Regions from separate parts of the Terrisporobacter glycolicus ATCC 14880 genome, predicted to be linked through region 1. Evidence: a T-box and tRNA genes for the amino acid it is inferred to sense, from the RefSeq annotation. Region 1 holds a T-box; the other holds one or more tRNA genes.
What was found. A T-box is a leader RNA that pairs with one kind of tRNA and senses whether it is charged. The one in region 1 lies ahead of leuS (leucine--tRNA ligase), so its partner is inferred to be a tRNA-Leu.

Region 1 (7,969 bases):
CTTCACCTAAGACAGTTCCGTCCATATCTGTCACTATCAATTTATAATTTTTCATACTCACTCTACCTCTTTTTATTATTTAGTCACTTTATATTTTATCATATAAATAAATACCCTTAAAATAAAAAAATATAGCATAAATATAAATAATTTATGCTATATCTAATATTCTTAATTTCCTGTTGCGTCTTTACATTCTTCATCTTCCATTTCTAGTAAACCAAGCTTTTTAGCTACAAGCTTAGTTGTGCTTCCTTGCAATATAAGTGTTATTAATATTGTCATAAATACTATAGATGATATTATTTCACTTCCAGGAACCTTCATAGATGTTATTATACCACAAAGAGCTGCTGGTATAACTCCTGTTTCCCTTACCCACATCATAAATATAAGTTGATTTTTATTCCATTTTGCCTTTCTATCTACCAAAGTACATGCTAGTATACATAAAGGTCTTACTATAAATATTAAACCTAAAACAGATATTAACGAAGGTACGAAATATTTAAATAATATATCTAGTTGAACTTGACTACCTAATATTATAAATATACACATTCTACAAATTGTACCTAAGGTTTCTGCCACACTACAATCTGCATCATAGTGTTTTTGGCTAAGCCATAATTTAAAGTTCTGTTTATTTCCTGTTACCAAACCAACTATAAAACATGACATATATCCACTACCACCTAAATAAGTAGAAAGCTCATATGCTATTATTACAGATAATATGGATATTATAGGAGTATAGTCTTTAAATATACCCTGTGGACTATCATTGACTAAGAATAATAAAACCAGCCCTGTTATCAAACCTACTATTATTCCCACTATAATCATAATACAAAGATTATATATATTTTCCTCTACAGAAAAATGACCTCCCATAATTATGGATAAAACTGCCACTGTTAATATAGCTCCAGTAGCATCATTTAATGCAGATTCGCTAATTACTGTTTGTTTTACTTTTTTATCAATTTTTACTTGGTTAAATATTGGCACAATTGTTGCTGGATCTGTAGATGCTATTATTGAACCTGCTAAAAGACAGGTCATAAAGCTAATTTGAAAATTCAATCCTATAATTTTTGCCATTAAAAATGATGTTATAACAACGCCAAGTGTAGATAAAAGAAATACACTAATTTTTACATCTTTCAGGACTTTTAAACTAACCTCTTTTCCCCCCAAATACAAAATAAATGCTGATCCAAATGTTAATATTAATTGGTTTTCCAGTTGAAACTGAGTAATATCAATAATTTTTAGAACAGATGGTCCTAAAAAGATACCAACAATCAAAAACAATACTACATCCGGTATATTTATTAATTCACTTCCTTTGCTGCATATTATTCCTGTAATAGCTATAGTTGCAAATAGAATTAATAACTTGTTACATGCTATTGCATGAATGGATGTTTCCATGTCCCCATCTCCTTTTCATAAGTGTTATTTTATACCATAATATTAATTATAAATAAAAAATGACCATCTGTGATGGTCATTTGTGTTAAATTTATGTTATAAATTTTACTATTCAACTACTGCTATTATTTCTATTTCAACTTTAACGTCTTTTGGTAATCTAGCAACTTCAACACAAGCTCTAGCTGGTTTATTTTCTCCGAAATATTCAGCATAAACTTCGTTTATTTGAGCGAACTCATTCATATCTTTTATGAATACTGTAGTTTTAACTACATGTGAGAAATCAGCTCCTGCTTCTTTTAATATAGCTTGAAGATTTTTTAATGATTGAGCAGTTTGTGCTTTTACATCTCCTTCAACTATTTCCATTGTTTCTGGAACAAAAGGAACTTGTCCTGATATGAATAATAAGTTTCCAGCTTTAACAGCTTGAGAATATGGTCCTATTGCAGCTGGTGCATTATTAGTATGTATAACTTGATGTTTCATGTTTTTTACCTCCTAAAAAAATATATTGATTAAAAACATTTTCCTCTCTATTATACTACTCATAAAAAGAATTGTACATATGGTTTTTATAATTCTTTTTATTTAATAAACAAAAAAAGGTCCAAATATTTATTTTTAGACCCTTTTTTTATTTTCACTTTATATATTTAAAGCAGATTCTATTTAACAACTATATTTACTAATTTTTTAGGAACAGCAATAACTTTTACCACATTTTTTCCTTCTATTGCAGCTTTAACCTTTTCACTTTCTAAAGCTACTTTTTCCATGTCTTCTCTAGCTATATTAGCATCCATAGATATTTTATCTCTTAATTTACCATTAACTTGAACTATTACTTCTACTTCATCTTGAACTAAAGCTTTTTCATCGAATTTAGGCCAACTTATATCAAATACGCTACCTTCTTTACCTATCATAGTCCATAATTCTTCACCTAAGTGAGGAGTAAACGGTGCAAGTATATTTACTATTGTTTCGATACCTTCTCTTATTATTCCATCATTTCTAGTATCTAATTCTTTATATTTATACATTTCGTTTATTAATTCCATTAATGCTGCTATAGCTGTATTAAATCCGAATTTTTCACTTAAATCAGCAGTAACTTTCTTAAGTGTTGAGTGTATTACAAGCCTCATTGCTTTATCTTCTTTAGTTAAAGCTTTTACTTCAGCATTTGATTTAGCTACTTCAGCTAATTCATCAACTAATCTGTAAACTCTGTTTAAGAATCTAAAACATCCTTCAACACCTTGTTCTGACCAGTCTAAGTCTCTTTCTGGTGGAGCTGCGAATAATACGAATAATCTAGCAGTATCTGCACCGTATTTGTTTATTATTTCTATAGGTGATACAGTATTACCTTTCGACTTACTCATTTTACTTCCATCCATTAAAACCATACCTTGAGTTAATAAGTTTTTGAATGGTTCATCGAAATCTAACATTCCCATTGATTTGAATGCCTTAACGAAGAATCTAGCGTAAAGCAAGTGCATTATAGCATGCTCTACTCCACCTATATATTGATCTACTGGCATCCATTTATTTGCTAATTCTTTACTGAATGGTTCTTCAGTGTTTTTAGGATCTATATATCTTAAGAAGTACCAAGATGAATCAACAAATGTATCCATAGTATCAACTTCTCTTCTCGCTTCTTTTCCACAGTGTGGACAAGGAGTTGTTTTGAATGCTTGAGAAGTAGTAAGCGGAGATTCTCCTTTTCCTGTGAATTCAACATCTGTAGGAAGTAATACTGGTAAATCTTTTTTGTCTACTGGTACTATTCCACAGTCATCACAGTAAACAACAGGTATTGGGCATCCCCAGTATCTTTGTCTAGATAATAACCAGTCTCTAAGTCTGTAGTTAGTAGTTTTCTCTCCTCTATTATCTTTAGCAAGTTTTTCAACTATACCTTCAAATGCATCTGAAGCGTCCATTCCATTGAACTCTTCTGAGTTTATCATTTTATTGTCTTCATCTATAACAGGTATTATATCTAAATTAAATTTCTCAGCGAAATCTCTATCTCTATCATCATGAGCCGGAACTGCCATTATAGCTCCAGTACCATAGTCAGCTAATACATAGTTTGCTATCCAAACTGGTATTTTCTTGTTGTTTACTGGATTTATAACATATTTACCGATAAACATACCTTCTTTTTCTACATCAGAAGCAGTTCTTTCTATTTCTGTTTTAGTATGCATTTTTGCTATGAAAGAATTAACGTCAGATTCATACTCTGTACCTTCAACTAATTCCTTAACTAATTCACTCTCTGGAGCTAAAACCATAAAAGTAACACCATATGTTGTATCTGGTCTAGTAGTGTAAACTGTCATAGATTTGTCAGTTCCGTCTATATCAAATACCAATTCAGCACCATTAGATTTTCCAATCCAGTTTCTTTGCATTGTTTTAACTTTTTCTGGCCATCCATCTAAAGTATCTAAGTCATTTAATAATTCCTCAGCAAATGCAGTAGTTTTAAAATACCATTGTTCTAAGTCTTTTTTAACAACTACGCTATCACATCTGTCGCAAAGCCCTCCAACAACTTGTTCGTTAGCAAGAACCGTCTCACAAGATGGACACCAGTTAACGAAAGATTTTTTCTTATAAGCAAGACCTGCTTCTAAGAATTTTAAGAATATTTCTTGTGTAAATCTATAATATTCTGGAGTAGAAGTGGCTACTTCTCTTTCCCAATCATAACTTAATCCTAATAATTTTAATTGACCTTTCATGTCCTCTATGTTTTCCATAGTCCATTTATGTGGATGTATTCCATGTTTTATAGCCGCATTTTCAGCTGGTAAACCAAATGAATCCCATCCCATTGGATGAAGTACATTGTACCCTTCCATTTTCTTAAATCTAGCAACTACGTCACCTATAGAGTAGTTTCTAACATGTCCCATATGTATGTTTCCTGATGGATAAGGGAACATCTCTAAAGCATAATAACTTGGCTTTGAAGAATCCGTTGTGTCAGTTTTATATTGATTATTTTCTGTCCATGTTTTTTGCCATTTGTCTTCAATCTTTTTAAAATTGTAAACGCTCATGATTTACCTCCTAAGTATTTTCTGTAATAATTTCCATAAGTATTATTTTATCCAAGTTAAGAAATTCTAAAATTTCTTAATAATATTAAAAAAATCCCCGTCCTAAACTTTACGTTTAGGGACGAGGATATATTTTCGCGGTACCACCCTAATTAGTTTACAAAAGTAAACTCTCTTAGATAGTCTTTATGCCAACTACGGCCAAATAATTTTATGTTAGCAAGTTCAAAAATAGTTTATGCTGATTCACACCAAATATCAACTCTCTGAAATAAACAAACTTTCCTACTACTCTAACTTATTTGATTTCAATCTTTATTTTTCTATAATATTAACATCTTTATGCTAAAGTGTCAACATCCACGTATGGAGCATCTTTCCATAGTTTTTCTAAGTTATAGAATCCTCTATTTTCTTCATCAAATACGTGAACCATTACATCACCATAATCAAGTAATATCCAATTTTGAGTTTCATATCCTTCTTTTGATCTTGGTTCTATTCCGTGCTCTGTTAAAGCATCTTGTACATTATCTGCTATTGCTTTAACTTGTCTTGTAGAACCAGCAGTTGCTATAACAAAATAATCACATAGAGAAGATACTTTCCCTATATTTATTATTGATATATCTTGACCTAATTTATCATCAATTGCATCGTAAACAATCTTTGTCATTTGTTCAACAGTCATGTTAGTCATATTCCGTCTCCTTTCAATTTTAAAGCTACCTAGTTATTATATCATAAATATTTGTATTATTACTATTATATATACAAATTTAAAAATTTGCGCCTATTATTATACAATCTTACAATACTATTTGCTTGAAAAATAATCATTCTAGTTAAAAGTACCTATAATCAATTCTTCTAATATATAATTTCTAGCTTTTACAGTTCTTGGGTGTATTAACTGATTATTATCTATCACAAATTTTATAGTATTATTGAAAGATAAAATTAATGCTTCTTCTAATCTCCCACTATAAGTTAGTTCTCTTAATTCTTCTACTCTTGGAAAGTTCCTTCCCTCTTCTATTAAGTCAGCCATATATATTATTTTTTCTAAAAGAGACATGTTTTCCTTTCCTGTAGTATGATATTTTATTGCATTTATAATTTCTTCATCCTTAATATTAAATATATCTACTGCTACATAAGAACCTATAACACTATGAGATAGGGCTATATTGTTTACTTCCAAAGGATCTAGTTCTATATTAAACCTTTCTATACAATCTTCAATTTGTTCATCTGTAAAATATTTAGCACAATCATGAACAAGTCCAGCAATTTCGGCTTTTTCTTTGTCACACTTATATATTTCACTTAGCTTTAATGCACATTTTGATACATTTAAAGAATGTTTTAATCTTCTCTCAGGTAACATCTCTTTTAGTGTTTTTTCTATTTGTTTTATATCCATTTACTCAACTCCAAAATTGTATAAACCCTTTTCCTTTATATATGATTCCACATTTTCAGGTATTAAGTACCTAACTGACTTCCCTAAATTCAGTTGGTCTCTAATATATGTGGATGATATATCTAAGGAAGGTACATATACATTTATAATTTTTGCATTATATTTATTTTCTAATTTTTCTATATAGTCTTGAGCCCTAAGCAGACTTATACCCGGCCTTGTTGCTGCTACAAATGTGGCTAATTTGAAATTTTCAGCAACATCTTTCCATGCTTCTATATCACATATGGCATCTGCTCCTGTAATAAAAAATAATTCACAAGTTGGATAAGTCTTTTTTAACTCCCTCAAAGTATCTATAGTATAAGTCTTTCCAACTTTATTAATTTCCATATCAGAAACTACAAAATTTTCATTTTTTACAGTAGCAAGTACTACCATTTCATAACGATCTTTTTTATCAGTTATATTCCAAAATTTATGAGGAGGATTACCAGAAGGTATGAAAATAACTTTATCTAAATTATATTTGCCTCTTATAAACTCCACCGTTGCTAGATGAGCATAATGTATAGGGTCAAATGTTCCTCCTAATATTCCTATTCTTAAATTATGAGCACTGTCCCTAAATTTTGCCATCTTCTCATTATTTTTCAATATAGATTCAATAACTATATCTTCAATCCTCATTATTATTCTCCTTTTTACTCCCTTTTTTCTATAACAATTAAGTTTATTATATAAAAACCCTTTTTTTAGTATATAATCATAAATATATATTTTTATTAACTAAATTATCTATATTTATACTTTAATTGCAAAAATTTGTTCACTATTAATATATATAATAATTTCAATTATATAACAAGTGATTTTTAACATTTATTTAACTTTAAGCAATAAATTTAATTCAAAGGAGACAAAATATGTCTGTAATAACAAAAATTGAGGTTCAAAAGAAAAACCAAGACAGAGTAAATATTTATGTTGATGAAAAATTTTTCATGGCTATTTATAAAGAGCTAGTATTTACTTTCAATTTAAAAAAAGGTGACAACATAGAAGAAGATCATCTTAGACAAATTTTAAAAGATGAAATGTTTTTAAAAGGCAAAAATAAAGCTTTAAATATTCTATCAAAGGCTAGTCAGTCTGAGAAAAAAATTAGAGAAAAATTGGAAAATGATTTTGAAGAAGACGTTATAGATGAAGTTCTTGATTTTTTAAAAAAATACAATTTTATCAACGATAACGAATTAGCTTCTAAAATTGTAACTACAAATGTTAATCTAAATAAATATGGTAAAAATAAAATAAAACAAAATCTTTATAATAAAGGAATTGAAAAATCAGCCATTGATGAAGCTATTTCTGAAATTGATATAGATGCAGAGTTTAAAAATGCTCTTTATTTAGCTGAAAAAAGATATACACGAGTGAAAAATGAAGACCCTAAAAAAGCTTATGCTAAAGTTGCAAATCACCTTGCTTATAAAGGCTTTAATTATGATATAATTAAAAGCGTATTAAATAAGATTTTTAAAAATGATTACAATGACGATTATTAAGATATAAGTATATACATTATACTTTAGGAGGTAATATGAAAACTGTTATAGCCATACTTTGTGTACTATTATCAATTTACAATATTAAACAATTATACAAGGAAGATAGATAAAAAAGAGATTATTTTAATAATCTCTTTTTTAAATAAAATATATTTTATAAGATATTTTGTTAAGACTATAATTATAATTAGTGATTATTATTTTAAAATAAATTATACATAAGGAGAGTTCATATGATAGATTTAGTTTTGCTAGGATGTGGTGGTAATGTACCTATGCCTAATAGAAATCTTTCCTCTTTATTTATTAATTATAAAGGGAAAAAAATTTTAATAGACTGCGGCGAAGGTACTCAAGTATCTATGAGAATGAAAAATTGTGGTTTTAAAGATGTAGATTTGATTTTAATAACTCATCTCCATGGTGACCATATAATAGGTCTT
Region 2 (7,969 bases), 780 kb from region 1:
TCTACTATCACATTGTCAGGATAATTTGTATATCCCACGCCATTAGATGCTCTAAATAACATTTGGAACATTATGTCTGGTATTTCCGCTCTTAATTTTTGTAGCCTTCTCCATGGAGATTCTTTTAAGAATCTATAAGCCACATCATATGTAGCTCCTCCCCACATCTCTAGTGAAAATAAATCTTTTTGATACTCATTTGTTTCTTTAGCAACCTGTAATAAATCATAAGTTCTAAATCTTGTTGCAATAAGAGATTGATGTGCATCTCTCATGGTAGTATCTGTTAATAATAATTTCTTTTCATTTTTTATTTTTTCAATATATGCTTTCTTCCCTAGTTTTTCAAACTGAACTCTACTACCTTCTACTTTAGGCACTCTTTCAGTTATTATTCTTGGTTGATGCAATGTTTCAAACTTAGGTTTAGGTATACATTTGTTTTCATTTACTATAACATCACCTATAAATTGAAGTAATTTAGTTCCTCTATCTTTACTTTCTTTTATTTTAAATAATCTAGGATGTTCATCTATAAATTTAGTACTACATCTACCAGCTCTAAACATAGGATCTTGTAAAACATTCACTAAAAATCCAATATTAGTTTTTACTCCTCTAACCCTAAGTTCATTTATAGATCTAATCGTCTTATTAATTGCTCTTTCAAATGTTCTATCCCAAGATATAGTTTTAACTAATAAACTATCATAATATGGACTTATGCTAAATCCTGCACACCCATTTCCTCCATCTAGTCTAATTCCTGCACCAGACCCAGTTCTATATACTTGTATTTTTCCAGTATCAGGCATGAAGTTATTCTTAGGATCTTCAGTTGTAATTCTACATTGTATAGCATATCCTGTTATTGTTACATCATCTTGTGATTTTATATCAATCTCTTTACTATCTAAACTATATCCTTCTGCTACAAGAATTTGACTTTGAACAATATCTATTCCTGTAACCTCTTCTGTTACTGTATGTTCAACTTGAATTCTAGGGTTCATTTCTATGAAATAATGATTATCTTTGCTATCAACTAAAAACTCTAATGTTCCTGCACTTACATATCCTACTTCTTTAGCTATTTTAACTGCATCTGCACAAATTTCATCTCTTATTCTTTTATCTATAGAAAATGCTGGCGCATATTCAATTATTTTCTGATGTCTTCTTTGTACTGAACAATCTCTTTCATACAAATGAACTAAGTTTCCATGCTTATCTCCTAATATTTGAACCTCTATATGTTTAGGATCTTCTATATATTTTTCTATAAAAATCAAATCTGCTCCGAATGCCTTTCTTGATTCACTACATGCTGTTTCATATTCAAGTGCTAAATTTTTTTCATCATAAACTACCCTCATACCTCTACCGCCTCCGCCATTAGAGGCTTTTATCATTACTGGATATCCTACAAAGTTTGCAACTTCCTTTGCTTGTTCAACACTTTTAATTACTTTTTCTACTCCAGGTATAGTTCCTACTCCAACACTATGAGCAACTTTTTTAGAATTTATTTTGTCACCCATTCTTTCCATTATCTCGGCAGATGGACCTATAAATGCAATTCCGTTCTCTTCACATTTTCTTACAAACTCTGGATTTTCTGCTAAGAAACCATACCCCGGATGTATAGCATCTACATTTTTGGCTTTGGCAAGCTCAATAATTCCATCTATATCTAAATAAGCCTCTATCGGTCCTTTATCTTTACCTATTAAATAAGATTCATCAGCTTTCGTTCTAAATAAACTATATTTATCCTCTTTACTATATATCCCAACACTTTTAATTCCTAATTCATGGCATGCTCTAAATATTCTTATAGCAATTTCTCCTCTATTAGCTACTAGTACTTTTTTAAATTTTTTAAGCATATTATCCCCCTTTTCCATATTTAAGTTGTAATATTAAAGATTATAGTCCATAAAACTTTATTTTTGAACCCCTATGAAAGAGTTTCTTAATAATTAATACAAATTCATAAAAATAGGTAAATATATTTTGTGTTTTGGTAAATCTCTATTTCTTAATTAAGTGAAAATAGAATGTTTTTATCATACTTTTCTATAATATTCTGATTGTCATGAATATATATTCCCTTATAAAAAAATAAATCCATATTTATTTTATATTAATAAACATGGATTTATCTTACTTATTATATTAACTTATATCTTATTTCATTACTTTAAATGATAATAGTTACTAAACAATTTATATTTTGTTCTATTTATTTAGAAACTGCGAAAAGTATTTCTAATCTAACTCATTTAGTAATCTTCTAGATACATCATTTAACTTTAATTGTCCTAAGCCTATATATGCCATCGTGAATACTGTTTTAACTACGTCAGATGAATTATCCCATTTATAGGAGATAGAATTTACTAAAGAGTGCTTTGGCATAAAATCTTGCAATCTTATAGCCATTTCTTCTGATAAGCTTATATACTCTTCGAATAAATCTTCTTCACTTATTTCATCTAAATTATAATCTTGATTTAACTCTTCATTTAAAATTTTTACTGGTATGCTTAATTGGTACGCCACAACATCTTCCCTTTTTGTTCCCTTGCACATATCTCTATCTACTTTGAAATCACTATTACCTTCAATTGTTTCTCTTATTTCTTCACTGTCTACTATCTCTTCTCCAAATATAATATACATAATAACACCTTCCTTAGTTTTTATATAAAAGATCTCTATTTTTCATTCATTTTATTTTTGATTAAAACAGTAATATTTATAACTTATTTTATATATTAAAAAACCTCTAGTTAACAAACTAGAGGATAATTGGTGGGACCAACAGGGCTCGAACCTGTGACCCCCTGCTTGTAAGGCAGGTGCTCTCCCAGCTGAGCTATGGTCCCGGGATTTTTATTAATAAGTGGTGCGCCCAGAGGGACTCGAACCCCCAACCTTCTGATTCGTAGTCAGACACTCTATCCAGTTGAGCTATAGGCGCGCGTTTAAATGGAGGCGACACCCAGATTCGAACTGGGGATGAAGGAGTTGCAGTCCTCTACCTTAGCCACTTGGTCATGTCGCCCTTTTTATATTGGTGACCCATCGGAGATTCGAACTCCGGACACCTTGATTAAAAGTCAAGTGCTCTACCGACTGAGCTAATGAGTCATATGTTTTATGGGGTGGATAATGAGATTCGAACTCACGGCCTCCAGAGCCACAATCTGGCGCTCTAACCAACTGAGCTATACCCACCATAATCTAATGCACTAGTTTTTTGTTTTTTTAGTTGATGGTCGAGGTGAAGGGACTCGAACCCCCGGCCCCATGGTCCCAAACCAAGTGCGCTACCAAACTGCGCTACACCTCGAACTAAAAAAGTGGTGGACCATCAGGGACTCGAACCCCGGACCTACCGGTTATGAGCCGGGCGCTCTAACCAACTGAGCTAATGGTCCACGTTATGTGTTATTAAAGTTTAAATGGTAGCGGTAACAGGAGTCGAACCTGTGACCTTTCGGGTATGAACCGAACGCTCTAGCCAACTAAGCTATACCGCCACGTTATTTGAATATGGTGCCCAGAGGCGGAATCGAACCACCGACACGGGGATTTTCAGTCCCCTGCTCTACCGACTGAGCTATCTGGGCATCTGGCGGAGAGGGTGGGATTCGAACCCACGGTGCCGTTAAGCATCACTGGTTTTCAAGACCAGCTCCTTAAACCACTCGGACACCTCTCCTTATAGTTTCCCTATATGCTCTATCAAGCGAGCACTAAGTTGCTAATTTAATATGGCTGGGGATGCAGGACTCGAACCTACGCATGCATGAGTCAAAGTCATGTGCCTTACCGACTTGGCTAATCCCCAATATATAAGTGGTGAGCGCACAGGGATTCGAACCCCGGACACACGCCTTAGAAGGGCGTTGCTCTATCCAGCTGAGCTATGCACCCACATTATAAAAAAAGTGGTGCGGATGAAGGGAGTCGAACCCCCACGCCAATGGCGCTAGATCCTAAGTCTAGTGCGTCTGCCAATTCCGCCACATCCGCGTACTTTAAGTTGGTGGAGGATGGTGGATTCGAACCACCGAAAGCACAGCTAACAGATTTACAGTCTGCCCCCTTTGGCCACTCGGGAAATCCTCCGCATATATAAATGGAGCTGGTGATAGGAATCGAACCTACAACCTGCTGATTACAAGTCAGCTGCTCTACCGTTGAGCCACACCAGCTTAGATAAAATTAAATGGCGACCTGGAAGGGGTTCGAACCCTCGACCTCCAGCGTGACAGGCTGGCATTCTAACCAACTGAACTACCAGGCCGCGTTTGTGTTTTTATGGTGGGACCAACAGGGCTCGAACCTGTGACCCCCTGCTTGTAAGGCAGGTGCTCTCCCAGCTGAGCTATGGTCCCGGGATAAATTAAAATTGGAGCGGGTGAAGGGGATCGAACCCTCACAGCCGGCTTGGAAGGCCGGAACTCTACCATTGAGCTACACCCGCATGGTGACTCATAGGGGAATCGAACCCCTGTTACCGCCGTGAAAGGGCGGTGTCTTGACCGCTTGACCAATGAGCCATTCATATGTCATTTACTTTTTTGCGTCTACCCATTCGTCTCGCAAAATTGGTGCCGAAGACCGGAATCGAACCGGTACGAAAGTATAAGTTTCGCAGGATTTTAAGTCCTGTGCGTCTGCCAGTTCCGCCACTTCGGCACTTTCTTGGCTCCAAGGGAGGGACTCGAACCCTCAGCCTATCGGTTAACAGCCGAGTGCTCCACCGTTGAGCTACCTTGGAATATGGAGGCGACACCCAGATTCGAACTGGGGATGAAGGAGTTGCAGTCCTCTACCTTAGCCACTTGGTCATGTCGCCATATTTAGTGGTGACCCATCGGAGATTCGAACTCCGGACACCTTGATTAAAAGTCAAGTGCTCTACCGACTGAGCTAATGAGTCATATGTTTATGGGGTGGATAATGAGATTCGAACTCACGGCCTCCAGAGCCACAATCTGGCGCTCTAACCAACTGAGCTATACCCACCATAATTGATAAAAGTGGTCGAGGTGAAGGGACTCGAACCCCCGGCCCCATGGTCCCAAACCAAGTGCGCTACCAAACTGCGCTACACCTCGAACTAAAAAAGTGGTGGACCATCAGGGACTCGAACCCCAGACCTACCGGTTATGAGCCGGGCGCTCTAACCAACTGAGCTAATGGTCCACGTTATATTATTAAAATTAAAATGGTAGCGGTAACAGGAGTCGAACCTGTGACCTTTCGGGTATGAACCGAACGCTCTAGCCAACTAAGCTATACCGCCACAATATTTAAATATGGTGCCCAGAGGCGGAATCGAACCACCGACACGGGGATTTTCAGTCCCCTGCTCTACCGACTGAGCTATCTGGGCATCTGGCGGAGAGGGTGGGATTCGAACCCACGGTGCCGTTAAGCATCACTGGTTTTCAAGACCAGCTCCTTAAACCACTCGGACACCTCTCCAGGTTAATGGTGACCCATCGGAGATTCGAACTCCGGACACCTTGATTAAAAGTCAAGTGCTCTACCGACTGAGCTAATGAGTCATATTTATATGGCTGGGGATGCAGGACTCGAACCTACGCATGCATGAGTCAAAGTCATGTGCCTTACCGACTTGGCTAATCCCCAATATATAAGTGGTGAGCGCACAGGGATTCGAACCCCGGACACACGCCTTAGAAGGGCGTTGCTCTATCCAGCTGAGCTATGCACCCACATATATTGTTTGTTTTGTTGGAGCGGGAAACGAGATTCGAACTCGCGACTTCAACCTTGGCAAGGTTGCGCTCTACCACTGAACTATTCCCGCATTTTAGGTATAGTTAAAAAGTGGTGCGGATGAAGGGAGTCGAACCCCCACGCCAATGGCGCTAGATCCTAAGTCTAGTGCGTCTGCCAATTCCGCCACATCCGCATACTTCTTTTGGTGGAGGATGGTGGATTCGAACCACCGAAAGCACAGCTAACAGATTTACAGTCTGCCCCCTTTGGCCACTCGGGAAATCCTCCGTATTATGGAGCTGGTGATAGGAATCGAACCTACAACCTGCTGATTACAAGTCAGCTGCTCTACCGTTGAGCCACACCAGCATATTATTCTTAGAAGTATTATGGCGACCTGGAAGGGGTTCGAACCCTCGACCTCCAGCGTGACAGGCTGGCATTCTAACCAACTGAACTACCAGGCCGCATTTATATTTTTTTGGTGGGACCAACAGGGCTCGAACCTGTGACCCCCTGCTTGTAAGGCAGGTGCTCTCCCAGCTGAGCTATGATCCCGGGATAAATTAAAATGGAGCGGGTGAAGGGGATCGAACCCTCACAGCCGGCTTGGAAGGCCGGAACTCTACCATTGAGCTACACCCGCATGGTGACTCATAGGGGAATCGAACCCCTGTTACCGCCGTGAAAGGGCGGTGTCTTGACCGCTTGACCAATGAGCCATATATATTAAAATGGTTGCGGAGACAGGACTCGAACCTGTGACCTTCGGGTTATGAGCCCGACGAGCTGCCAACTGCTCCACTCCGCGATATTAATTTGGTGCCGAAGACCGGAATCGAACCGGTACGAAAGTATAAGTTTCGCAGGATTTTAAGTCCTGTGCGTCTGCCAGTTCCGCCACTTCGGCACTTTCTTGGCTCCAAGGGAGGGACTCGAACCCTCAGCCTATCGGTTAACAGCCGAGTGCTCCACCGTTGAGCTACCTTGGAACATTACGTGGCTACGTGCTACTCTCCCAGGAGGTCGCCCTCCAAGTACCATCGCCGCTCAAGAGCTTAACTTCTGTGTTCGGAATGGGAACAGGTGTATCCTCTTTGCTATAATAACCACATTTTTTTGCTGAACAAGTATTATAATAACATTTTTTTTAAATCTTGTCAACTTTTTTTTCATTTTTTGAAAGTTTTAGTGCTTTCAAAACTGCTAACATTTAATGTTTACATCATATTTATTGGTCAAGTCCTCGACCTATTAGTATCAGTAAGCTACATATGTTACCACACTTCCACCTCTGACCTATCAACCATGTAGTCTTCATGGGGTCTTAACCTTACGGTGGGAAATCTTATCTTGAAGTAGGCTTCGCGCTTAGATGCTTTCAGCGCTTATCCTTTCCGTACTTAGCTACCCAGCTATGCCCTTGGCAGAACAACTGGTACACCAGCGGTACGTCCATCCCGGTCCTCTCGTACTAAGGACAGGTCTCCTCAAATTTCCTACGCCTGCGACGGATAGGGACCGAACTGTCTCACGACGTTCTGAACCCAGCTCGCGTACCACTTTAATGGGCGAACAGCCCAACCCTTGGGACCTACTACAGCCCCAGGATGTGATGAGCCGACATCGAGGTGCCAAACCTCCCCGTCGATGTGGACTCTTGGGGGAGATCAGCCTGTTATCCCCAGGGTAGCTTTTATCCGTTGAGCGATGGCCCTTCCATGCGGTACCACCGGATCACTAAGTCCGACTTTCGTCCTTGCTCGACCTGTATGTCTTGCAATCAAGCTCTCTTCTGCCTTTACACTCTACGTACGATTTCCGACCGTACTGAGAGAACCTTTGAGCGCCTCCGTTACTCTTTAGGAGGCGACCGCCCCAGTCAAACTGTCCACCTGACAGTGTCCCACTACCTGATTCAAGGCAGCTGGTTAGAATCCCAGTACTACAAGGGTGGTATCCCAAGGATGGCTCCACACAGACTGACGTCCATGCTTCATAGCCTCCCACCTATCCTGTACATGTAGCACCGAGACTCAATGTCAAGCTACAGTAAAGCTCCATGGGGTCTTTCCGTCCTGTCGCAGGTAACCGGCATCTTCACCGGTATTACAATTTCACCCAGTCTGTTGTTGAGACAGTGCCCAAATCGTTACGCCTTTCGTGCGGGTCGGAACTTACCCGACAAGGAATTTCGCTACCT

Region 2: it encodes a tRNA-Leu, which carries the amino acid that the T-box ahead of leuS (leucine--tRNA ligase) is inferred to sense. The anticodon was not compared.

The regions. Positions count from the first base shown of each region.
Region 1 is NZ_CP117523.1:3,300,771-3,308,739, forward strand. It holds gene TEGL_RS16195 (Cof-type HAD-IIB family hydrolase) at 1-55, opposite strand, end outside; gene TEGL_RS16200 (cation:proton antiporter) at 172-1,437, opposite strand; gene TEGL_RS16205 (RidA family protein) at 1,546-1,929, opposite strand; gene leuS (leucine--tRNA ligase) at 2,109-4,529, opposite strand; T-box leader at 4,644-4,833, opposite strand; gene rsfS (ribosome silencing factor) at 4,870-5,220, opposite strand; gene yqeK (bis(5'-nucleosyl)-tetraphosphatase (symmetrical) YqeK) at 5,371-5,955, opposite strand; gene nadD (nicotinate-nucleotide adenylyltransferase) at 5,956-6,645, opposite strand; gene recX (recombination regulator RecX) at 6,882-7,523, shown strand; gene TEGL_RS16235 (ribonuclease Z) at 7,760-7,969, shown strand, end outside.
Region 2 is NZ_CP117523.1:41,666-49,634, reverse strand. It holds gene TEGL_RS00425 (pyruvate carboxylase) at 1-1,889, opposite strand, end outside; gene TEGL_RS00420 (hypothetical protein) at 2,272-2,685, opposite strand; tRNA gene TEGL_RS00415 (tRNA-Val) at 2,816-2,891, opposite strand; tRNA gene TEGL_RS00410 (tRNA-Arg) at 2,910-2,986, opposite strand; tRNA gene TEGL_RS00405 (tRNA-Cys) at 2,996-3,070, opposite strand; tRNA gene TEGL_RS00400 (tRNA-Lys) at 3,081-3,156, opposite strand; tRNA gene TEGL_RS00395 (tRNA-His) at 3,167-3,243, opposite strand; tRNA gene TEGL_RS00390 (tRNA-Pro) at 3,282-3,358, opposite strand; tRNA gene TEGL_RS00385 (tRNA-Ile) at 3,370-3,446, opposite strand; tRNA gene TEGL_RS00380 (tRNA-Met) at 3,472-3,548, opposite strand; tRNA gene TEGL_RS00375 (tRNA-Phe) at 3,563-3,638, opposite strand; tRNA gene TEGL_RS00370 (tRNA-Ser) at 3,642-3,730, opposite strand; tRNA gene TEGL_RS00365 (tRNA-Gln) at 3,784-3,859, opposite strand; tRNA gene TEGL_RS00360 (tRNA-Arg) at 3,869-3,945, opposite strand; tRNA gene TEGL_RS00355 (tRNA-Leu) at 3,961-4,044, opposite strand; tRNA gene TEGL_RS00350 (tRNA-Tyr) at 4,056-4,140, opposite strand; tRNA gene TEGL_RS00345 (tRNA-Thr) at 4,152-4,226, opposite strand; tRNA gene TEGL_RS00340 (tRNA-Asp) at 4,242-4,318, opposite strand; tRNA gene TEGL_RS00335 (tRNA-Val) at 4,334-4,409, opposite strand; tRNA gene TEGL_RS00330 (tRNA-Gly) at 4,425-4,498, opposite strand; tRNA gene TEGL_RS00325 (tRNA-Glu) at 4,500-4,574, opposite strand; tRNA gene TEGL_RS00320 (tRNA-Leu) at 4,624-4,713, opposite strand; tRNA gene TEGL_RS00315 (tRNA-Asn) at 4,721-4,795, opposite strand; tRNA gene TEGL_RS00310 (tRNA-Cys) at 4,799-4,873, opposite strand; tRNA gene TEGL_RS00305 (tRNA-Lys) at 4,882-4,957, opposite strand; tRNA gene TEGL_RS00300 (tRNA-His) at 4,967-5,043, opposite strand; tRNA gene TEGL_RS00295 (tRNA-Pro) at 5,059-5,135, opposite strand; tRNA gene TEGL_RS00290 (tRNA-Ile) at 5,147-5,223, opposite strand; tRNA gene TEGL_RS00285 (tRNA-Met) at 5,247-5,323, opposite strand; tRNA gene TEGL_RS00280 (tRNA-Phe) at 5,338-5,413, opposite strand; tRNA gene TEGL_RS00275 (tRNA-Ser) at 5,417-5,505, opposite strand; tRNA gene TEGL_RS00270 (tRNA-Lys) at 5,513-5,588, opposite strand; tRNA gene TEGL_RS00265 (tRNA-Gln) at 5,598-5,673, opposite strand; tRNA gene TEGL_RS00260 (tRNA-Arg) at 5,683-5,759, opposite strand; tRNA gene TEGL_RS00255 (tRNA-Gly) at 5,780-5,854, opposite strand; tRNA gene TEGL_RS00250 (tRNA-Leu) at 5,876-5,959, opposite strand; tRNA gene TEGL_RS00245 (tRNA-Tyr) at 5,970-6,054, opposite strand; tRNA gene TEGL_RS00240 (tRNA-Thr) at 6,061-6,135, opposite strand; tRNA gene TEGL_RS00235 (tRNA-Asp) at 6,157-6,233, opposite strand; tRNA gene TEGL_RS00230 (tRNA-Val) at 6,249-6,324, opposite strand; tRNA gene TEGL_RS00225 (tRNA-Gly) at 6,339-6,412, opposite strand; tRNA gene TEGL_RS00220 (tRNA-Glu) at 6,414-6,488, opposite strand; tRNA gene TEGL_RS00215 (tRNA-Met) at 6,502-6,577, opposite strand; tRNA gene TEGL_RS00210 (tRNA-Leu) at 6,587-6,676, opposite strand; tRNA gene TEGL_RS00205 (tRNA-Asn) at 6,684-6,758, opposite strand; rRNA gene rrf (5S ribosomal RNA) at 6,764-6,880, opposite strand; rRNA gene TEGL_RS00195 (23S ribosomal RNA) at 7,001-7,969, opposite strand, start outside.